One region of the Rhizobium sp. 11_C7_N12_5 genome, then DNA from elsewhere that is predicted to be linked to it. Evidence: predicted binding sites of a transcription regulator. Region 1 holds the regulator's gene; each other region holds the start of a gene.

Region 1 (3,662 bases):
GGTGATGATATGGAACTTCTCGGGATGCCCGTTGGCAAACTGATAGCGCCGCGCCGTCTTGATGGCGCATTCCAGCGCTTCGGCGCCCGAATTGGTAAAGAACACCTTGTCAGCGAATGTGGCTTCCGTCAGCCGCTTCGACAGCTTCTCCTGACCGGGCACTTCGTAGAGGTTGGACAGGTGCCATACCTTGTCAGCCTGCGCCTTCAGCTCGGCCACGAGATGGGGATGCGCATGACCGAGCGAATTGACTGCCACACCGGCCGCGAAATCGAGGTAGCGTTCGCCATTTTCCGTGATCAACCAGACGCCCTCGCCTCGCTCGAACCGCAGCGGAGCGCGCATATAGGTGTCATAAAGCGCCGCTGTCTCGGCCATGGCGTATCTCCTCGATCACAACCCTAAGGACCAATCGCTTCCTTTCCATGAAACGGGTCCGAAAAAATTAAAAATGCCGCCTTGCGGCGGCGTGGGCACTATTGATGTTTTGCACCGCGATGTCAACAAAACTGGCGATTTAGCAGGTGCGAGAGAGCGGCCGAGGCCGAACGGGATGCGTTGGCCGGATCATATTGCATAAATGCCACGCCAGGACAGCAAGTTGGGGAAAACCTCGAAATCGATTCCTCAAGATTCCCGCGACTCTTGTCACGGAGTCAGCCTCACACTAGGTTAAAAACCAATTGCTAGACTGCATGCGGCGGAACTAGTCACCACAATTTTAGAGCGTTTCGCGCCTCGATCCTATGCGGGGCAATGGTGAAGGATTCTGCCATCGGAAACGCGACAGCGGAGACAGGGCATGAATTGGACAGACGAACGCGTCGAGAAGCTTAAAAAGCTATGGTCCGAAGGGTTGAGCGCCAGCCAGATCGCGGCGCAGCTGGGCGGTGTCAGCCGTAACGCCGTCATCGGCAAGGTGCACCGCTTGAGCCTGCCGGGCCGAGCGAAGGCGGGCGGCACGGCGACCGCTGCCCGAACGCCGAAGCGCGGCGCCTCGGCGCCCCGCGCATCGAATTATACATCGCGCGTCGCAACCCGCACGGTTACCCGCCAGCAGGGCGCGACCATGCTCAAGGAAGAGATTGAGGTCGATGCGGTCAACGAGATCCAATATCGTCCGGCTGCCAACGTCGTCGTTCCGATCTCTCGGCGCCTCGTCCTGACCGAGCTGACGGAACGCACCTGCAAATGGCCAGTCGGCGACCCGCTGAAGGACGATTTCCACTTCTGCGGCAACGAGAGCCCGGATGCATCGCCCTATTGCGGCTACCATCAGCGCCTGGCCTACCAGCCGGTGCATGAACGGCGTCGGCCAGCTCAACCGCGCGGCTGAGATGCCCCATAGAGCAATTCCAGGAAAAGTGCGTAGCGGTTTTCCGTCCGGAATTGCGTAAAAACAATAGTATAGAGCGGTCACGCGAGTCGGTGAAACGCGTAACCGCTCCAGAATAAGATAAACGAAACGGGCCGAAAGGCCCGTTTTCTGTTTCCGCCGCTATGTCGATGCCTGAACGGGCGTACCCGCTCAAGCTTCCATGGAGTAACCCGCACCGCGAACGGTGCGGATGACATCCTGCATATTGGAGAAATTGAGCGCCTTGCGCAGGCGGCCGACATGCACGTCGACGGTACGTTCGTCGACATAGATATCGTGTCCCCATACGCCGTCGAGCAGCTGCGAACGCGAGAAGACCCGGCCCGGCGAGGACATCAGGAACTCCAGCAGGCGGAATTCCGTCGGTCCCAGCCGCACTTCGCGGCTCTTGCGGTGAACGCGATGGGTCTCGCGATCCAGCTCGATATCGCCGCAACGCAGTACCGTGGAGAGAACCTCCGGGCGGGCGCGCCGCAGCATCGCCTTGACGCGGGCCATCAGCTCCGGCGTCGAGAACGGCTTGACGACGTAATCGTCCGCGCCGGTGGAAAGACCGCGCACGCGCTCGCTTTCCTCGCCGCGGGCCGTCAGCATGATGATCGGCAGGCGCTCCGTCTCCGGCCGCATACGCAGCCGGCGGCAGAGCTCGATGCCGGATACACCGGGGAGCATCCAGTCAAGGATCAGAAGATCGGGGATGCGCTCCTGGAGACGCAATTCGGCTTCATCGCCTCTGAGGATCGTATCGACCTCGAAGCCCTCAGCCTCGAGATTGTAGCGCAGCAGAACGCTGAGCGCTTCCTCGTCTTCTACAACAGCAACTCTCGGAACCATGCGCCTCTGGTCTCCTTTTCTTCGCTTCCAGATTATTCCGTCACCGCGCCAACGGTGTTGGCGGTATCATCCTTCGGGCGCTCGCCTTCTGGCTGGGCGCCGGTCGCCATGTAATAGATCGTCTCGGCGATGTTGGTGGCATGGTCGCCGATGCGCTCGATGTTCTTGGCGCAGAAGAGAAGATGCGTGCAGGTGGTGATATTGCGCGGATCTTCCATCATGTAGGTCAGCATCTCGCGGAAGAGCGAGGTGTACATCGCGTCGATTTCCTCGTCGCGCTCTCGGATCGACACAGCCTTGTCCGGCGAACGGGTGGCATAGACGTCAAGCACTTCCTTGAGCTGGCTGAGCGCCAGTTCGGAGAGATGCTCGATGCCGCGGGCAAGCCGCCGCGGAACGCCTGTGCCCTGCACGGCGATGACGCGCTTGGCGGTGTTCTTGCCGAGGTCGCCGACACGCTCCAGATCGGAAGCGATGCGGATCGAGCCCATGATCTCGCGCAGGTCGGCGGCCATCGGCTGCCGGCGGGCGATGGTGACGATCGCCTTGTCGCCGACTTCCCGTTCCGCATGATCGAGAATGACGTCGTCGGAAATGACCTTCTGCGCAAGACTGGTATCGCTTTGGACCAGTGCGCGAACGCTGTCGCTGACCATTTGCTCGGCCAGACCGCCCATTTCCGCAATGCGGCGCGTCAGGAACTTCAGGTCTTCGTCATAGGCAGAGAGAATGTGAGTGGAGACCATTTTTCTATCCTCAAGGTGAACTGTGTGAAAGGAGCCGCGCGCACGGCATCATCAACCAAAACGGCCCATGATGTAATCCTGCGTGCGGAAATCGTCGGGATTGGTGAACATTTTATCGGTATCGTTCTCCTCAACCAGATGGCCGAGATGAAACATTGCGGTGCGTTGCGAAACGCGGGCTGCCTGCTGCATGGAATGCGTCACGATGACGATGGTGAAGTTTTCCCGCAGCTCATGGATCAGATCCTCGACCTTTGCGGTTGCGATGGGGTCGAGCGCCGAACATGGCTCGTCCATCAGGATGACCTCTGGACTGACTGCGACCGCGCGAGCGATGCACAGACGCTGCTGTTGGCCGCCGGACAGGCTCGTGCCGGCATCATAGAGCCGATCCTTGACCTCGCCCCAGAGACCGGCTTTCTGCAGGCTGGTCTCGACGATATGCTCGAGATCGGCTTTCGAGCTGTGCAGGCCATGGATGCGTGGTCCGTAGGCGACGTTCTCGTAGATCGACTTCGGAAACGGGTTGGGCTTCTGGAAGACCATGCCGACACGCGCGCGCAGCTCCACGACATCGATGCTGTTGTCATAAACATCCTGATCGTCGAGCGTGATCTTGCCGGTGATGCGGCAGGTCTCGATCGTGTCGTTCATTCGGTTGAGGCAACGCAGGAAAGTGGACTTGCCGCAGCCGGAAGGACCGA
Region 2 (3,662 bases), 720 kb from region 1:
CTGAACGGCTTTGGCCATCCCGACGGCAAGTTCCGGTTCCGCCCGGACTGGGTCAACCAGCCGGCCCCAAACCGCCCGCCTGCGTCAGTCGGATTGCTCGGTCCTCATGTGGAGTTGCCGGAATTCCCGGATCAGGTCGATGTCATCGAAGTGGCCGATCCGGATCATCCGTTCAGGCTCGCCACCTCGCCGTCGCGCAACTTTCTGAATTCGAGCTTCGCGGAAACCAAGACGTCGCGGCAGAAGGAAGGCCGCCCCGAGGTGATGATCAATCCGGCCGATGCCGCGGCGCTCGATGTCATCCATGGCGATCTGATCCGCATCGGCAATGCGAGAGGCGACATCCGCCTCCATGCGCGCGTGACGACAGAGGTGAAGCCGGGTGTGCTGATCGCCGAGGGGCTCTGGCCGAATAAGGCCCATGTCGATGGCGAGGGCATCAACGTCCTCACCGGAGCCGATCCGGTCGCGCCCTACGGCGGTGCGGCCGTTCACGATAACAAGGTATGGCTGCGCAAGGATATGGCATGAGCGAATTCGGAAAGGCGAAAGCCGAAATCGTCAACGAGAAGACGTTGGCGGATCAATGGACCCGGCTCAGCAGCTATGATGTCGACTACACGGATTCGCGCGGCGAGAAGCATCGCCTGAAGCGCGAGATCTATCACCGCACGCCGGCCGCCTGCATCCTGCTCTACGATCCCGCCCGTGAGACGGTCGTGCTCGTCCGGCAATACCGTCTGCCGTCGCAGCTTGCCGGCCTGCCGGCATGGATGATCGAAGTGCCCGCCGGCCTGCTCGATGGCGACGAGCCGGAGGCAGCGATCCGGCGCGAGGCCATGGAGGAGACCGGGTTTCGCGTGCGCGATGTCCGATTTCTCTTCAAGGCGATGACCTCGCCGGGTGCCGTGACCGAGATCATCCATTTTTTTGCCGCCGTGATCGATACGTCCGATCGGGTCGCCGATGGCGGTGGGCTTGCCGAGGAGCATGAGGATATCGAGGTGTTGGAAATTCGATTGTCCGATGCGATGGCAATGATCGAGGCGGGCGATATCCACGATGCCAAGACGGTCATTCTGCTGCAATGGGCGACCCTGAACAGGGCGAGCCTGCAGTAGGTCCATCGAAGTCAGGGAGCTGGGCCCAAAACTATGCTGCCGCCTTCATCACCGTGTCACGAATCGAGACTACCGGGGCGTGCTGGCCGAAGACGTCCGGACGTGTCCGTGCCTTTCAGATGATAGACACTGTTTCAGGAGAAAGCCGATGTGGCTCAGCAATTTCACGCTCGTTCTTCCCAATGAAGTCGTCGACCAGGGTGCCGTGCGCATCGAGGATGGCGTGATTGCCGAAATCCGCTCCGAGCCGGTGGAGCAGGCGACCTTCGATGGCGGCGGGCGCCTGCTGATGCCCGGTTTCGTCGATCTGCATTGCGATATGATTGAGCGCGAGATCGCGCCGCGGCCGAACGCCATGATGCCGATCGATTTCGGCATTCACGAACTGGACAAGAAGCTGGCCGCCGCTGGCGTCACCACGGCATTTGCCGCGCTCTCCTTTGCGACCGAAAGCGTCTACGGTCACGTCCGTTCGCTCGAAACCACCTCGGCTGTGATCCGCGGCATCAACAGTTTGCGCAATGACCTCCTGATCGATCACCGCGTTCATGCCCGCTATGAAATTACCAATCTGGGCGCGGCGCTGACCCTGGAGCGGCTTTTGAAGGACGGCGACATCGACATGGTCTCCCTGACCGACCACACGCCTGGGCAGGGGCAGTACAACGATATCGAGAGCTACATCCGCAGCATGTCCGAGCGTCGCGCCATGTCGCGCGAGGCTGCCGAGGAAGTCGTGGCGAAGCGCATCGCCCAGCGCCAGGATCCGGAAATCGAACGCAAGCTGCACGATGTGGTCGAGCTTTCGCTGAAGCACAAGCTGTCGCTCGCCTCGCATGATGACGACAGCGCCGAGAAAGTGGCGGCGATGCACGATCTCGGCGTGACCATCAGCGAGTTTCCAGTAACGGGACCGGCCGCCGAAGAGGCTTGCCGCCGCGGCCTCTGGACGCTGATGGGTGCGCCGAACGCGCTGCGCGGTCAGTCCATGTCCGGCAATCTCAGCGCCCTGGACGCTGCCCGCGCCGGCCTGCTCGGCATCATCGCCGCCGATTATCACCCGGCCGCTTTCGTGCCGGCGATCTTCAAGATTGCGGAGGTTGTTGGCGGTGGCCTGCCGGCGGCGGTTGCCATGGCAAGCGCCAATGCTGCCCGTTCGGCCGGCCTTAATGATCGCGGCGAGATCGCCGTCGGCCAGCTTGCCGATCTGGTTGCCGTCGAACCCGGCTCGGTTCATCGCATTCGCGCGACCTTCCGCGGCGGCCGCATCGTCTATAGCGACGGCACGCTGCATCCGCTGATGGCGATTGCGGCTTGAAGAGAAAATCGAAGGGGCGAATTAGGCGCCGTTCGGCTCCATAACGCTCTATTTAAGCCATGTCCCCAAGCAGTGACACGACCTGCCGTCCATGGGCGGCAGCTGTTCTGGCAAGGCTGATGGCCTTGCCGTCTTGCATCCCGACTTTGCCTTCCGCGAGCAGCCGCAGGGACTGCGGATAGAGCTGATGTTCGACCGTCAGCACACGGGCAGCCAATGCGTCCGCCGTATCGCCGGTCAACACCGGCACGGCCGCCTGGCCGATCACCGGGCCTTCGTCCATGCCTTCGGTGACGAAATGCACTGTGCAGCCGGCAACGCGCATGCCGGCGTCGATGGCGCGTTGATGCGTGTGCAGACCGGGAAAGAGCGGCAGCAGGGAAGGGTGGATATTGATGATCCGACCTTCATAGCGCTGGATGAAGCGGCCGGAAAGCAGCCGCATGTAGCCCGCAAGGCAGATGATGTCGGGAGACAAGGCTTCCAGCTGCGAGAGGATCGCCTCTTCGTGGGCGTCCTTGCTGGTAAAATCCTTGCGGACGAAGGCGAAGGTGGCGATGCCCTCGGCGGCAGCTTTTGCCAGTCCGCCGGCATCCGCCTTGTCGGCGATGACGGCGACGATCTCAGCCGGATAGTCGGGAGCCGCCGTCGCCTTCAAAAGGGCCATCATGTTGGAGCCGCCGCCGGAAATGAAGACGACGACGCGTTTGCGCGGCGTGTTCATAGAGCGAGCGTACCCTTGTAGACCGTGCCTCCAGCGTCTTCGGTGCGAGCAATCATGCGGCCGAGTGTTACCACAGCCTCGCCTTCGGCTTCGAGCGCTGCCTTCACGGCTGCAACATTGTCTGCCGCCACGACCACGATCATGCCGATGCCGCAGTTGAAGGTGCGCAGCATTTCCTTGGCCTCGACGCCGCCCGTCTTGGCGAGCCAGGAGAAGACCGGCGGCACCTTGACGGCGGCAAGATCGATTTCGGCGGCCAGATGCTTCGGCAGCACGCGCGGGATATTTTCGGGAAAGCCGCCACCGGTGATATGGGCGAGCGCCTTGAGCGCATGTGTCTCGCGGATGGCTTTCAGCAAGGGCTTCACATAGATGCGCGTCGGCGTCAGCAGCGCTTCGCCAAGTGCCTTGCCTTCTGCGAAAGGCGCCGGCGCGTCCCAGCCGAGGCCGGAAATCTCTACGATCTTGCGCACCAGCGAGAAGCCGTTGGAATGCACGC
Region 3 (3,662 bases), 3.6 Mb from region 1:
CACACGTTGACCTGATCCTGGAGCGGATCGGCATGGAACTGCCGATCCGCTCCAGCCTTTTATTGTCTCGCAATTCCGGACGGAAAAACACTACACACTTTTCCTGGAATTGCTTCATTAAGGAGAAATTTTATGAGCGGTACTCTTGTCCTCGTTCGCCATGGCCAGAGCGACTGGAATTTGAAGAATCTCTTTACCGGCTGGAAGGATCCCGATCTGACCGCCCTCGGCATCGAGGAAGCCAAGACGGGCGGCAAGGCGCTTGCCGACTACGGCATCAAATACGACATCGCCTTCACGTCGGCCCTCGTCCGCGCCCAGCACACGCTGAAGATCATCCTTGATGAAATCGGCCAGCCCGGGCTCGAGACCATCAAGGATCAGGCACTGAACGAGCGCGACTACGGCGATCTCTCCGGCCTCAACAAGGATGACGCCCGCGCCAAATGGGGTGAGGAACAGGTGCACATCTGGCGCCGCTCCTACGACGTGCCCCCGCCCGGCGGCGAAAGCCTGCGCGACACCGGCGCCCGCGTCTGGCCCTATTATCTGACGGAAATCCTGCCGCGCGTGCTCGCCGGCAAGAACGTGCTGGTCGCCGCCCACGGCAACTCGCTGCGCTCGCTCGTCATGGTTCTCGACCGATTGAGCAAGGAACAGATCCTGGCGCTCAACCTCGCGACCGGCGTGCCGATGGTCTACAAGCTCAAGGCCGACTCCACCGTCGCCTCGAAGGAAATCCTTGGCGACATGTCCGGCGCGCATTGAGCGTCATCTAAACTAGCTATCTCCGAAAAGCCCCTGGCCCTCTCCCCGTTTGACGGGGAGAGGGGACGACCTCTCTTGCGGCAAACTCTTGACTCTTATTAGGTTGAGAAGCGACGGAGGGTGCGTCTTTCCCCTTCTCCCCGCCGGCAGGGAGAAGGTGGCCGACAGGCCGGATGAGGGGCCGCGCCCCAACCTCAATTCTCGATCGTGAACCGCACCCTGTCGGCGGCGAAGCGGGAGATCGAGTATTGGACCGGCACGTTGTCGAGATCGGTGTTCAGCGCCTGTGTGATCAGGACGATGGCGCCGGGAGATAGCTGAAGATCGGCGAGATCGCTCTCGTCGGCATGGGTCGCGGTAATCTCGGTGATGACGCGCACATAGTCCGGCACGCCAAGCTCCCGAAACGCCTTGGTGATCGATCCCGTCGCCCGGTAGATCTCGGCGATATTGCCAAACCGATCCGCCGGGAACCAGCTGGTGGCGCGCGATACCGGACGGTGATCCGCTTGACCGAGCGTTTCCAGGCGCACGAGTGGCGTACCGGTCTTGATCTTGAGGTGCCGGGCCACCTCCGCGCTCGCTGCCTCGTCGCTCGTCGCAAGCAGGACGCTGCGGGTCTCGCGCACCTGATCGCCGATGCCCTGCGAGAAACGTGTCCGCTTCGAAATCGGGAAGCTCAGCCGCTCCTTGCGCTCGATCAGCGTACCGCGCCCCTGCACAGCCCTGACGATGCCTTCCTGCGCCAGCGCGGCGAGCGCGCTGCGAATGGTATGCCGGTTGACCCCGAACTGCAGCGCCAGCGTCGTTTCCGGCGGCACCATGCCGCTTTCGTCGAAGTCGCCGTGATTGATCGACATCCGTATTCGGTCGGCGATCTGCCGCCAGAGCGCCACGCCTGTCTGCCTTTGAATCCTCTGCCCTGCCATTTCGCCCACTCGCCCTGTCACACGCTTGTCACGACTCACTAATAGATATAAATCTATCTTGTATGGTTGTCTATATCAATAGACATTTAGAGGAAGGCGCGATGAATTCAGCACAAAGGCAGGAAGCAGCCGCACAGGAGCGTCGGGAGCGCAAACGTGTTGCCGATCTTCTGGCACAGGCCCAGCGCGACGAGCTCGACGCAGCCTGGGAAGCATTGCCGAGCAAGCCGGCGGTACAGCCGGTGCGCGGACCGGAAACGGGGCTCGTCATGGTGCGCGGCCGCATCGGCGGCGGTGGTTCCCCCTTCAATCTCGGCGAGGTCACGGTGACGCGCGCCACCATCCGGCTGGCATCCGGCACCATAGGCCATGCGCATGCACTCGGCACGGATCGCGAGAAGGCACGGCTTTCGGCCATATTCGATGCCCTCTGGCAGCAGTCGGCCACCAAGGAATTCGTCGAGAAGGCGATCCTGCAGCCGGTCACCGAGCGCATCGCAGACTATGATCGCAAGCGCGCGGAGGAAACGGCCGCTACCCGCGTCGATTTCTTCACCATGGTTCGCGGAGAAGACTGATGAGCTTCACTACCTCCACCTTCGGCAATGATGCATTGATCGGCGGCTTCACCGACCCGGTTTTCGATGCACAGAGCGTCTTCAAGATGACGATGGACGCGATGGCGCGGCCGGGCATCCTGCAGACCGTGACAGCCGATATCGCTCCGCCTGCCCCGCTTGGCATCGCTGCCGGCGCGATCGGGCTGACGCTTTGCGACCATGATACGCCGGTCTGGCTCTCCACCAGCCTTGGACGGTCGAGCCTGCCGGAATGGCTGAGCTTTCACACCGGAGCACCCATCATCCAGGAACGGCTGGAAGCGATGTTCGCCTTCATCGAGGCAGGCATGGCGCTTTCCTCCTTCAACCAGTTCGGCATCGGCACCCAGGAATATCCCGACCGTTCGACGACGCTCGTGCTGGAAGTCGAAAGCCTTGAAGGCGGCAAGGATCTGGCACTTTCGGGTCCCGGCATCAACGGCGTCCATATGATCGCGCCCAGGGGCCTGCCGGATGCATTCCTGCGCATCTGGACCGACAATCGCGCGCTCTTCCCGCGCGGCGTCGATCTCGTTCTGACGGCCGGCCGGCAATTCCTTTGCCTGCCGCGCACCACCAAGATCACCGCGACGGAGATGTGACATATGTATGTTGCCGTAAAGGGTGGCGAAGCCGCCATCGCCAATGCTCACCGGCTACTGGCCGACCGTCGCCGCGGCGACCGTTCGCTGCCGGCTGTTGGCATCGACCAGATCGTCGCGCAGCTGGCGCTCGCCGTCGATCGCGTCATGGCCGAAGCCTCGCTCTATGACCGCACCTTGGCAGCCCTCGCCGTCCGCCAGGCACGCGGCGACATGATCGAGGCGATCTTCCTGCTGCGCGCCTATCGCACGACGCTGCCGCGCTTCGGCTATTCCCAGCCGCTGGACACGGTGGCGATGAAGATCGAGCGCCGCATCTCCGCCACCTACAAGGATCTGCCGGGTGGCCAGCTTCTCGGCCCGACCTTCGACTATACGCACCGCCTGCTCGATCCGAGCCTTCTGACCGACGAGCAAGTGGACGAGCCGATGCAGCGGCCGGCCGAAGAGGGTCGCGTCATGCGCGTTTCCGAAATTCTCGATCAGGAAGGGCTGATCGAAGGCGACGGCGTCATGCCGGTCGATCATGAAATCGGCGACCTGACGCGCGAGCCGCTGGAGTTCCCGATGACCCGCGACCTGCGCCTGCAGGCGCTCGCCCGCGGCGACGAAGGATTCCTGCTGGCGCTCGGTTATTCGACGCAGCGGGGCTACGGCCGCACACATCCCTTCACCGGTGAAATCCGCATCGGCGAAGTGGAAGTGGAATTCGAGGTGCCGGAACTCGGCTTTGCCGTGTCGCTCGGCCGCATCCAGGTGACCGA
Region 4 (3,662 bases), 790 kb from region 1:
CCGCAGGCTGCCGGGGCAAAGTTCCGTGAGGAAGATGGCGATGCCGATGCCCAGGGGAATGGCAATCAGCATGGCGATGAACGAACTCACCAGCGTACCGACCACCGCAGGCACAGCACCATAAATATCGGCGGGAGCGCTCCACTTCGTGCCCCAGAGGAACGAAAACCCGAAGGCCTGGAAGGTTGGCAAGGCATCGATGACAAGAACCACAATGATTGCCAGCAGCAGAAGCACGACAAGAGCAGCCGAGCAAAGCGTCATAAAATAGAAAATCCGGTCCTGTCTCCGGAATTTTCTCGTGATGGCGGTGGTATCCAATGCCTGGAAGCCAGCCGTCTGAGTCGCGTCAGCCATCGATTTCCCCTTGTCCTGTCACGAAAGGCGGACAGGGCCAAACCCTGTCCGCCGCACTCTCATCCAGCACAAATTACTTCGTGCCAAAGTCCTTCTTCCAGGACTCTTCGACAACCTTGGCAACAGTTTCCGGAACCGGAAGATAGGACAGGTCGGTCGCGTCCTTCTGGCCCTTTTCATAGGACCACTTGAAGAACTTCAGCGCTGCTTCGTTCTGAGCAGGATCGGCCGGCTTCTTGTAGAGCAGAACCCAGGTCGAAGCTGCAATCGGCCAGCTCTTGTCGCCCGGCTGATTGGTGATGATCAGGTTGAAGTTCTTGGCATGGGCCCAATCGGCGTTGGAAGCGGCAGCCTTGAATGTGTCGAGGCTCGGCTCGATAACCTTGCCTGCCGCATTCTTCATCTTCGCGAAACCGATGTGGTTGGCGACGACATAGGAATATTCAACGTAAGAGATCGAGCCAGCCGTCTGGTTGACAGTGGTGGAAACGCCTTCGGAACCCTTGGCGCCGAAGCCGACCGGCCATTCGACCGCCGTGTTCGAACCAACCTTTTCCTTCCACTCCGGCGAAACCTTCGACAGGTAGTCGGTGAAGTTGAAGGTCGTGCCCGAGCTGTCGGCGCGATAAACGACGGAGATCGGCCCGGAAGGCAGCTTAATGTCGGGGTTGAGGGCCTTGATGGCCGCATCGTCCCACTTGGCGATCTTGCCGAGGAAGATATCGGCCAGCGTCTTGCCGTCGAGAACGAGTTCGCCCGGCTTTACGCCAGCGACGTTATAGGAAACGACGATGCCGCCGGAGATCATCGGGAACTGGGCAATGCCGTTCTTCTCGAGATCAGCGTCGCTCATCGGCTTATCCGAAGCGCCGAATACGATGGTCTTGTCGAGGAGCTGCTTGATGCCGGCGCCCGAACCGACGGACTGGTAGTTGACGACATTGTTCGTCGCAGCCTTATAGCCTTCGGCCCACTTGGACAGAACCGGCGCGATGAAGCTCGAGCCGGCGCCCGTGATGTCGGCAGCCATAGCCGAAGCGGCCATGGTGACAACCAGGCCAGCGGTCAGGCAAAGGGAACGGAGTTTCAGATTAAGCATAGTAGACTCACTTCCTCAAGTGAACAAAAGGATGGCGAGCAGAAGACCGGCACGGGGTACTCATTATAGATGACCTCCCCACCTCAATCTCCTGGCGACAAGGATGGCTCTAAAGACGCATTGTTTCAGTTTGATGACAGTTTAATGAAGCGCCAGTGACACAACCTGCAGCAATGATAATGGCTATCCCGAAAGCACATGGAAAAGCTTGCCGTTCGGCGGAAAACATCGGCCTCCTTGTTTTGATTCAGGGGGCTTTCAGAGACGGATCACATAGTCCTTGCGAGTCGTTTCAATGACTTCCCACGTCCCCTTGAAGCCGGGCCTCAAGATCATGCGGTCGCCGGCGCGCAAATGAAAAGCCTCGCCGTTCTCTGCAGTTACCACCGAATAGCCGGAGAGGATATGAAAGTACTCCCACTCGTCATAGACGATTTTCCATTTGCCCGGCGACGCCTCCCAGATACCCGCGTAAAGGCCGCCATCGGCCTCATCGAGGTTCCAGGTGCGAAAGCTCGGAGTTCCCGAGACGAGCCGATCTGCAGCGGGCGCGCCGGTCTCCGGCTCGACGCCATCGATATTCAATCGCAGATATGCCGTCACAAATGCCTCCTGTCGATGCGCTTCGGCGGCAAAGCCTCAGCAGTCCGCGGTCGCTTCCTTGCGATCACGGGACCGAGACAAGCACGAAACGACGACCCATCAAAGATAGCCGGCAGGCTTTTTCAGCCCTTTATCGACGCGGCCCTCAGACTTTCGCCAGTGCCTGCTCCAGGTCGGCGATGATGTCCTTGACGTCTTCGATGCCGACCGACAGACGCACCACATCGGGGCCGGCGCCGGCGGCGACCTTCTGTTCGTCGGTCAACTGCTTGTGCGTCGTCGAGGCGGGATGGATGACCAGAGAGCGCGTGTCGCCGATGTTGGCGAGATGCGAGAAGAGTTCCAGTCCCTCCACCAGTCCCTTGCCCGCTTCATAGCCGCCTTTCAGTCCGAAGGTGAAGACCGATCCCGCCCCCTTCGGCGAGTAGCGCTGCTGCAGAGCATGGTTCGGATCATCCTCGAGCCCGGCATAGTTCACCCAGGCCACCTTCTCCTGCTCCTTCAGCCACCGCGCGACGGCAAGCGCATTGTCGGAATGGCGCTGCATGCGCAGCGGCAGCGTCTCGATGCCAGTCAGAATGAGGAAGGCGTTGAACGGCGAGATTGCCGGGCCGAGATCGCGCAGACCGAGGACGCGGCACGCAATGGCGAAGGCAAAATTGCCGAACGTCGCGTGCAGCACGACACCATTATATTCCGGCCTCGGCGCCGACAGCATCGGATAGTTGCCGGAAGCCGACCAATTGAAGGTGCCGCCATCGATGATGACACCACCCATGGAATTGCCGTGTCCGCCGAGGAATTTCGTCAGCGAGTGCACGACGATGTCGGCGCCATGTTCCAATGGCCGGATGAGATAAGGACTTGCCATGGTGTTGTCGACGATCAGCGGCAGACCATGCCTGTGGGCAACGGCGGCGATCGCGTCGATATCGACGAAGGTGCCGCCGGGATTGGCGAGGCTCTCGATGAAGATGGCGCGCGTGTGGTCATCGATCTGGGCTTCGAAGGTGGAGGGATCGGCTGAATCGGCCCAACGCACCCGCCAATCGAAATTCTTGAAGGAATTGCCGAACTGATTGATGGAGCCGCCGTAAAGCCTCTTGGCGGCGACGAAATTGTCGCCCGGCCGCATGATGGTGTGGAAGACGAGCATCTGGGCGGCATGACCCGAAGCGACCGCAAGTCCCGCCGTTCCGCCTTCCAGAGCGGCCACCCGCTCCTCGAGCACGGCCTGTGTCGGGTTCATGATGCGCGTATAGATATTGCCGAACTGCTGCAGCCCGAAGAGTGCCGCGGCATGATCGGCATCCTGGAAGACGAAAGATGTCGTCTGATAGATCGGCGTGGCGCGAGCGCCCGTCGTCGGATCCGGCTGCGCGCCTGCGTGGACGGCCAGCGTGTCGAAACCCGGATTGTTCGTCGGCATGATTTTTCCTCCCGCCAGTTTTATCTGTGACGGGGAAATCATAGCGTCTGGCGTATGAAAGTTAACCGCGAACTTTGCTGCACTTTCCGGCCCGCGGGAAAAACGTGCCCGCTTTCAGCCGGATCGCGCGATAAACGGCCACATGCCCGCAACTGCGCTTCCCGTCCGGTCAGG

Evidence for each region. Region 1 encodes PhoB, which activates phosphate uptake and scavenging genes when phosphate is short. Its sites were predicted from a motif close to TGTCATNNANCTGTCAT; they were not measured.
Region 2: a site for PhoB is predicted at 1,165-1,181, ahead of AB8B29_RS04120 (alpha-D-ribose 1-methylphosphonate 5-triphosphate diphosphatase). Genes of this name have one in related genera too.
Region 3: a site for PhoB is predicted at 1,713-1,729, ahead of phnF (phosphonate metabolism transcriptional regulator PhnF). Genes of this name have one in related genera too.
Region 4: a site for PhoB is predicted at 1,579-1,595, ahead of pstS (phosphate ABC transporter substrate-binding protein PstS). Genes of this name have one in related genera too.

Annotation. Positions count from the first base shown of each region.
Region 1 covers NZ_JBPWPY010000001.1:125,803-129,464, reverse strand. The annotation lists gene AB8B29_RS00660 (aspartate aminotransferase family protein) at 1-378, opposite strand, end outside; gene AB8B29_RS00655 (GcrA family cell cycle regulator) at 803-1,336, shown strand; gene phoB (phosphate regulon transcriptional regulator PhoB) at 1,529-2,212, opposite strand; gene phoU (phosphate signaling complex protein PhoU) at 2,245-2,958, opposite strand; gene pstB (phosphate ABC transporter ATP-binding protein PstB) at 3,010-3,662, opposite strand, start outside.
Region 2 covers NZ_JBPWPY010000001.1:845,291-848,952, forward strand. The annotation lists gene AB8B29_RS04110 (molybdopterin-containing oxidoreductase family protein) at 1-531, shown strand, start outside; gene AB8B29_RS04115 (NUDIX domain-containing protein) at 528-1,121, shown strand; gene AB8B29_RS04120 (alpha-D-ribose 1-methylphosphonate 5-triphosphate diphosphatase) at 1,270-2,439, shown strand; gene purN (phosphoribosylglycinamide formyltransferase) at 2,492-3,163, opposite strand; gene purM (phosphoribosylformylglycinamidine cyclo-ligase) at 3,160-3,662, opposite strand, start outside.
Region 3 covers NZ_JBPWPY010000001.1:3,687,318-3,690,979, reverse strand. The annotation lists gene dapB (4-hydroxy-tetrahydrodipicolinate reductase) at 1-10, shown strand, start outside; gene AB8B29_RS18040 (2,3-bisphosphoglycerate-dependent phosphoglycerate mutase) at 133-768, shown strand; gene phnF (phosphonate metabolism transcriptional regulator PhnF) at 963-1,697, opposite strand; gene phnG (phosphonate C-P lyase system protein PhnG) at 1,799-2,275, shown strand; gene phnH (phosphonate C-P lyase system protein PhnH) at 2,275-2,898, shown strand; gene AB8B29_RS18020 (carbon-phosphorus lyase complex subunit PhnI) at 2,902-3,662, shown strand, end outside.
Region 4 covers NZ_JBPWPY010000001.1:917,309-920,970, reverse strand. The annotation lists gene pstC (phosphate ABC transporter permease subunit PstC) at 1-357, opposite strand, end outside; gene pstS (phosphate ABC transporter substrate-binding protein PstS) at 431-1,456, opposite strand; gene AB8B29_RS04490 (cupin domain-containing protein) at 1,715-2,059, opposite strand; gene AB8B29_RS04485 (O-acetylhomoserine aminocarboxypropyltransferase) at 2,205-3,488, opposite strand; gene AB8B29_RS04480 (CoA-binding protein) at 3,658-3,662, opposite strand, start outside.